Linked DNA regions of Amycolatopsis sp. NBC_01488. The protein of the gene in region 1 interacts with the protein of each later gene in a pairwise test. Links are inferred from orthologs where the notes say so. Each region holds a gene or a part of one and is shown in the gene's direction. Other genes may lie near its edges.

Region 1 (3,417 bases):
TGTCGGCACCGCGGCCGCAGCTGCTCCTCCGGTTCTCCGCCGAGCTCGGGAAGCTCGTTCCGCACCGCGCGGCGGCCATGCAGACCGGCGACTGTCCGCGCAGCCCGCTCAAGGTCGTCGGCGACCAGGCGATCGCCGACGCCGTGACGAGCGTCGAGCTGCAACGGCTGGTCGAGCGCAGCGAGCCGGGCAGGGCGTTGGTGGTCGACGGCGTGCTCGGCGGGGTCGAACGCCGTCTTGTCCTCTTTTCGTCGATGCCGCCGGTCGGCAACGGCGCCGTGCTCGCCGTGGTGCCGGAGCAGGCGGAGCCGCCGACGGCGGAGCTGGAGCTTGCCGCGCGGCTGTGGCACATCCTCAGCACGGACGCGGGCCAGCGTGCGGCCGACCCGGGTCCGGAGGTCTTGGCCGGCAACCTCGCGGCGGCCACCGCGCGGGCGCAGGCGATCACCGACCTCGGCCAGACCCACGCGGCGACCCTGACCACGCTCCTCGCCGTGTTGCGCTCCGGACGTCTGTCCGACGCCGTCGCCCGCCGCACCGCGGTCGACCTGGCCACCGACGCGCTGCTCGAGCTGAAGGGTGTCGTCGATCGCGACCAAGCCCGTTCCGAAGAGCGGGCAGGCGCGGCGTTCGCCCAGCTCAGGAGCCAGCTCGCCGACCTGGTCCGCCACACCGAGGTCGACGTCGACCTGGTCGACCCGATCGGCGACGCACCGCTCCCGCAGGACATCGCCCACACCGCGCGGACGATGACCCGCGGCCTGGTGCTCGCCGCTCTGGACCGTCCGGCGACCACGCGGCTGCGGGCGTCCTGGCGGCAGGACGGCCCGGTGCTGAGGATCACGGTCCGCGACGACAGCCCCGAAGTCGCCGACGCGATCCCGGCCCGCGGCCTGACCGAGCGTCTCGCCGGAGGGCGAACGCGGGTTCAACACCTCGGCGGTGCAGCTGGCCGACTGGGTGGGGTCCGCTCTGCTCATCGGCCTGGGCGGCGTCCTGCTCGGCGCGGTGGGCTCGGTTCTCGACCCGGCGCCGGCGATGGCCCTGCTCACGGTCGCCTTGGTGGCCCTCGCGCTGCTGGGGGTCCGGCTGACCGGACGTTGGCCGTCGAAGGTGTGACAGCCCACTTCGTGGGCCAGGGTGGGCTTCGTCACGCGGTGGAGCGGACTACCCTGGTGGAGCGATGACCTATCTCGACCACGCGGCGACCACTCCGATGTTGCCCGAAGCCGTAACGGCGATGACCGAGGCGCTGTCCAACGTGGGCAACGCCTCCGCGTTGCATTCTTCGGGCCGTCGCGCTCGCCGGATGGTCGAGGAAGCCCGCGAAACCATCGCCGACGCTCTGGGCGCCCGCCCCTCCGAGGTGATCTTCACCGGCGGTGGCACCGAAAGCGACAACCTCGCGCTCAAGGGCATCTTCTGGGCCCGCCACGACGAGCAGGACCAGCGTCGCCGCCTCCTGGTCGGCGCCGCGGAGCACCACGCCGTGCTCGACACCGTCGAATGGCTCGAATCGCACTGCGGCGCCGAGATCACGCTGCTGGAAGTCGACAGTCAGGGCCGCGTTTTGCCCGATACCCTGCGCACCGCCATCGCCGCGGATCCCGAAAGCGTGGCGCTGGTGACGGTGATGTGGGCCAACAACGAGGTCGGCACCATCAATCCGATCGCCGAGCTGGCCGCCGTGTGCGCGGAGTTCGACATCCCGCTGCACACCGACGCGGTTCAGGCTGTCGGAGCCGTCCCAGTCGACTTCGCTGCCAGCGGCGCCGCCGCGCTGACCCTGACCGGGCACAAGCTCGGCGGCCCGTTCGGCGTGGGTGCGCTTCTGCTCGGCCGCGACGTCACGTGCGTGCCGTTGCTGCACGGCGGAGGCCAGGAGCGCAGCGTTCGCTCCGGCACCCTCGACGTTCCGGCGATCGTCGGGTTCGCGGCCGCGGTCCGAGCCAGCGTCGCGTCCCGAGCCGAATACGCCAAGCGTGTCGAGGAGCTCCGCGACGGCCTCATCGAAGTCATCCGCCGCGAGGTGCCCGACGCGATTCTCAACGGCGGAGACGGCGAGCGGCTGCCCAGCCACGCGCACTTCACGTTCCCCGGGTGCGCCGGCGACAGCCTGCTGATGCTGCTCGACGCCAAGGGCATCGAATGCTCGACAGGCTCCGCCTGCACGGCGGGTGTCGCTCAGCCGAGCCACGTACTGCTTGCCATGGGCGCCGACCCCGCGGCAGCCCGGGGCTCCCTTCGGTTCTCCCTTGGCCACACATCCACCGCCGCGGACGTCGAGGCGGTGGCCGCCGAGATCGGTGGAGTCGTCACCCGTGCCCGTCAGGCCGGTCTGGCCGGAATGCGCAAGCAGACCCAGAAGCAAGAGGTGTAAGGCAATGCGGGTTTTGGCCGCGATGAGCGGAGGAGTGGACTCGGCGGTCGCCGCGGCGCGCGCCGTCGACGCCGGGCACGACGTCGTCGGCGTGCACTTGGCGCTGTCGGCCAAGCCCGGCACCTTGCGGACCGGGTCGCGCGGTTGCTGCACGATCGAAGACTCGCACGACGCCCGCCGCGCTGCTGACATCCTCGGAATTCCTTTCTACATCTGGGATTTCGCGGAGCGCTTCACCGAAGAGGTCGTCGAGACCTTCGTCGGCGAGTACGCCGCCGGGCGTACCCCGAACCCGTGTGTCACCTGCAACGAGAAGATCAAGTTCGAAGCTCTTCTCGAGAAGGCGATGGCGCTCGGCTTCGACGCGGTCGCAACAGGCCACTATGCCCGCCTCTCGGTGGTGGACGGCGTGCCTGAGCTGCGCCGTAGTGCCGACAGCGGCAAGGACCAGTCTTACGTGCTCGCTTCCCTCACCGCCGAGCAGCTCAGCCACGCCATGTTCCCCCTTGGCGACTCCTGGAAGACCGAGGTGCGGGCCGAAGCTGAGCGACGCGGTCTGTCCGTCGCCAACAAGCCGGACAGCCACGACATCTGCTTCATCCCGGACGGCGACACCAAGAAGTTCCTGGAGAACCGCCTGGGCCAGCGCCCTGGTGAGCTCGTCGACGCGGAAACCGGCGCGGTGCTCGGCCGGCACACCGGAGTGCACGGATTCACCGTCGGACAGCGCAAGGGGCTCGGGATCGAAGCTCCGGCGCCCGACGGCCGTCCTCGGTACGTCCTGTCGCTCGAGCCGGTTTCCGGGTCCGTCAAGGTCGGATCCGCGGAAGGGCTCGGGATCAAGGTGATCGAGGCTGATCGCGCGATCTGGCCCAGTGGCGAGCCGCTGACCGAACCGACGGAATGCGTGGTGCAGGTCAGGGCTCACGGAGGCATCGTGGACGCGGTCGCCGACGTCGACTCCGACACCATGACGGTGCACCTGCGTGAGCCGCTGCGCGGGGTGGCCCCGGGCCAGGTCGTCGTGCTCTACCGGC
Region 2 (3,418 bases), 8.3 Mb from region 1 along the record:
GCGCCACGAGATCCTGCAGCTGGCGCTGCTCAAGCCGAAGTTCGCCATCCTCGACGAGACCGACTCCGGCCTCGACGTCGACGCCCTGCGCGTCGTCTCCGAGGGCGTGAACGCGTACAAGGCTTCGAGCGAGGTCGGCGTCATGCTGATCACGCACTACACCCGGATCCTGCGGCACATCACGCCGGACTTCGTGCACGTCTTCGCCGGCGGCAAGATCGTCGAGTCGGGCGGCAAGGAGCTGGCGGACGAGCTGGAGGAGAACGGCTACGTCAAGTACGTGGGCAAGCCCGAGCCCGCGGCGCTCTGACTTTCGCCAGTACACACCGAGAATGAGAGGAGTCGGCCCGATGACCACCACCTCGGCCAGCTCTTTGCCACTGGACGTGGCGGCCCTGAGGGCCGACTTCCCCATCCTGTCGCGCACTGTCCGTGACGGGAAACCCTTGGTGTACCTGGACTCCGGGGCGACCTCCCAACGCCCGACGCAGGTGTTCGATGCCGAACGCGACTACGTCTTCACGTCGAACGCCGCGGTCCACCGCGGCGCGCACCAGCTGTCCGAAGAGGCCACCGACGCCTACGAGTCCGCGCGCGCGAAGATCGCGGAGTTCGTCGGCGCCGACCCCGAGGAACTGGTGTTCACCAAGAACGCGACCGAGGGCATCAACCTCGTCGCGTACTCGATGAGCAACGCCGCCACGGCCGGTCCCGAAGCTTCGCGTTTCGTGGTCGGCCCGGGCGACGAAATCGTCATCACCGAGATGGAGCACCACGCGAACCTCGTGCCGTGGCAGCAGCTGTGCCAGCGCACCGGGGCGACGCTGAAGTGGTTCAAGGTGACCCCCGAGGGGCGCCTTGATCTGTCCGATGTGGACGAACTGATCACGCCGCGCACCAAGGTCGTCGCGTTCGCGCACCAGTCCAACGTGCTCGGCACGGTCAACCCGGTCTCGCTGCTCGTCGAGAAGGCCAAGGCCGTCGGCGCGCTGACCGTGCTCGACGCCTGCCAGTCGGTGCCCCACTTCCCGGTGGACTTCCACGCTTTGGGCGTCGACTTCGCGGTGTTCTCCGGGCACAAGATGCTGGGCCCGTCCGGGATCGGTGTCCTCTACGGTCGCACTGAGCTGCTGTCGGCCATGCCGCCGTTCCTCACCGGCGGGTCGATGATCGAGATGGTCCGCATGGAGGGCTCGACCTTCGCGCCGCCGCCGCAGCGGTTCGAGGCCGGCGTGCCGATGACGTCGCAGGCCATCGGCCTCGGCGCGGCCGTGGACTACCTCTCGGCCATCGGCATGGACCGCATCGCCGCGCACGAGCACGAGCTGGCCGCGGCGGCCCTCGAAGGCATCGGCGCGATCCCGGGCGTCCGGATCGTCGGGCCGACCGACCTGGCGGACCGCGGCGCGACCGTGTCGTTCGTGATCGACGGCGTGCACCCGCACGACGCCGGCCAGGTGCTCGACAGCCTCGGCATCGCCGTCCGCGTCGGCCACCACTGCGCGTGGCCGCTGCACCGCGCGTGTGGCGCGCAGGCGACCGTGCGCGCGTCGTTCTACCTCTACAACACGCTGTCCGAAGTGGACGCGCTGGTAGCGGGTGTGCGCGAGGCCCAGAAGTTCTTCGGGGTGGCTCAGTGAACCTGGAGAGCATGTACCAGGAGATCATCCTGGACCACTACAAGAACCCGCACGGGCGCGGGCTGCGCGACCCGTTCGACGCCGAGTCGTTCCAGGTCAACCCCACCTGCGGCGACGAGGTGACGCTGCGGGTCAAGCTCGACGACGGGAAGGTCGCCGACGTCTCCTACGACGGCCAGGGCTGCTCGATCAGCCAGGCCTCGACGTCGGTCTTGACGGATCTCGTCGTCGGCCACACGCTTGAGGAGGCGTTCACCACCATGGACGCCTTCGTGGAGCTGATGCAGGGCAAGGGAAAGATCGAGCCGGACGAGGACGTGCTGGAGGACGGGATCGCCTTCGCGGGCGTCGCGAAGTACCCCGCCCGCGTCAAGTGCGCCCTCCTCGGCTGGATGGCTTTCAAGGACGCCGTCGCCCGGACCACCAGTGGAGCTGAGAAAGCATGACCGAAGACACCGCCACCGACGCTCGCGAGGGCCGGACCGCCGCCGACCTCGACGCCGAGACCACCGCCACGCAGGACCTCGACCTCGCCAAGCTCGAGGACGTCGAGGAAGCCATGCGCGACGTCGTCGACCCGGAGCTCGGCATCAACGTCGTCGACCTGGGGCTGGTCTACGACATCCGCGTCGAACCGGACAACACGGCCACGATCGACATGACGCTCACGTCGGCGGCCTGCCCGCTGACCGACGTCATCGAGGACCAGACGTCCGCCGCGCTGACCTCCGGCGGCCTGGTCAAGGACTTCCGGATCAACTGGGTCTGGATGCCGCCGTGGGGCCCGGAGAAGATCACCGAGGACGGCCGCGAGCAGCTGCGCGCCCTCGGCTTCACCGTCTGACTTTTCGCACATCGAGCGGGTCACCCTCCGGGGTGGCCCGCTGCCGGCGCCGGTGACCGCGAGTTAGGTCGCGTTGCCGACGACGATGACTCAGCGTGAACGGCACGGCAGTTAGTATCCCCGGGTGGTGGTCCTGCGCTCGATCGTCCTGTTCCTCGCGGCGGCGGTCTGCGAAATCGGCGGCGCGTGGCTGGTCTGGCAGGGCGTCCGCGAAAGCCGTGGCTGGCTCTGGATCGGCGGCGGAATCCTGGCACTGGGCGTGTACGGCTTCGTGGCGACACTCCAGCCGGACGCCCACTTCGGCCGCATCCTCGCCGCGTACGGCGGCGTGTTCGTCGCGGGCTCGCTGGCCTGGGGAATGGTCGCGGACGGTTACCGCCCGGACCGCTACGACGTCATCGGGGCGCTGCTGTGCCTCGCCGGGGTCGCGGTCATCATGTACGCGCCACGGACGGGGTAACGAGCCCGGTGGCCCGCCGATAGATCACCGTGACCGAATTCGTATTCCCGCCCGCGCCGCCGGAACCGCCGAAGCGCCGCCGGGTCTCCCGGGTGCTCGTGGTGTGGATCGTCGTGACCCTGCTGGGATTCGGGGCCGCGGCCTACGGCCTGGGCACGGTCGTCTTCGGCTACCGGTCCTACCGGGTGCCCGGCTCGGCGATGAGTCCCGCGCTGGAGCAGGGTGACTCGGTCATCGTGCGCGTTCTCGGCGGTGAGGAGGTCCACCGCGGGGACGTGGTCATGTTCGACCGGAGCGCGTACGCCTCCCCGAGCCAGCCCGGCGCCAGCATTTTCCGGGTCGTCGCCGTCGCCGGGGACACGGTCGCCTGCTGCACCGCCGGAGGCCTGTCCGTCAACGGCAAGGCGGTCGCCGAGACCTACCTCAGCCAGGGCGCCTACGCGCACGATCCGCTGGCCACCACGCCGTTCGACA

The links. The genes of interacting proteins can lie anywhere in the genome.
Region 2: the proteins of OG738_RS02335 (region 1) and sufU interact in binary tests that used the Escherichia coli proteins (3 or more experiments, as listed by UniProt). The link is inferred for Amycolatopsis sp. NBC_01488 from one-to-one orthologs.

What each region holds. Positions count from the first base shown.
Region 1 is NZ_CP109434.1:496,298-499,714, reverse strand. What follows is about bases 283-3,281. They hold OG738_RS02335 (cysteine desulfurase family protein), read left to right. Parts: upstream 283-1,183; coding sequence 1,184-2,380; downstream 2,381-3,281. Other genes in these bases: mnmA (tRNA 2-thiouridine(34) synthase MnmA), read left to right, coding at 2,385-3,281; OG738_RS02340 (helix-turn-helix transcriptional regulator), read left to right, coding at 283-1,187. Outside these bases: more of OG738_RS02340, read left to right, coding at 1-282; more of mnmA, read left to right, coding at 3,282-3,417. UniProt on the Escherichia coli protein: Master enzyme that delivers sulfur to a number of partners involved in Fe-S cluster assembly, tRNA modification or cofactor biosynthesis. Catalyzes the removal of elemental sulfur from cysteine to produce alanine.
Region 2 is NZ_CP109434.1:8,767,946-8,771,363, reverse strand. The notes cover bases 362-3,361. They hold sufU (Fe-S cluster assembly sulfur transfer protein SufU), read left to right. Parts: upstream 362-1,636; coding sequence 1,637-2,086; downstream 2,087-3,361. Other genes in these bases: lepB (signal peptidase I), read left to right, coding at 2,974-3,361; OG738_RS41175 (YnfA family protein), read left to right, coding at 2,609-2,944; OG738_RS41180 (metal-sulfur cluster assembly factor), read left to right, coding at 2,083-2,484; OG738_RS41190 (cysteine desulfurase), read left to right, coding at 362-1,640. Also shown: Fe-S cluster assembly ATPase SufC, read left to right, coding at 1-310; more of OG738_RS41190, read left to right, coding at 351-361; more of lepB, read left to right, coding at 3,362-3,418. UniProt on the Escherichia coli protein: A scaffold on which IscS assembles Fe-S clusters. Exists as 2 interconverting forms, a structured (S) and disordered (D) form. The D-state is the preferred substrate for IscS.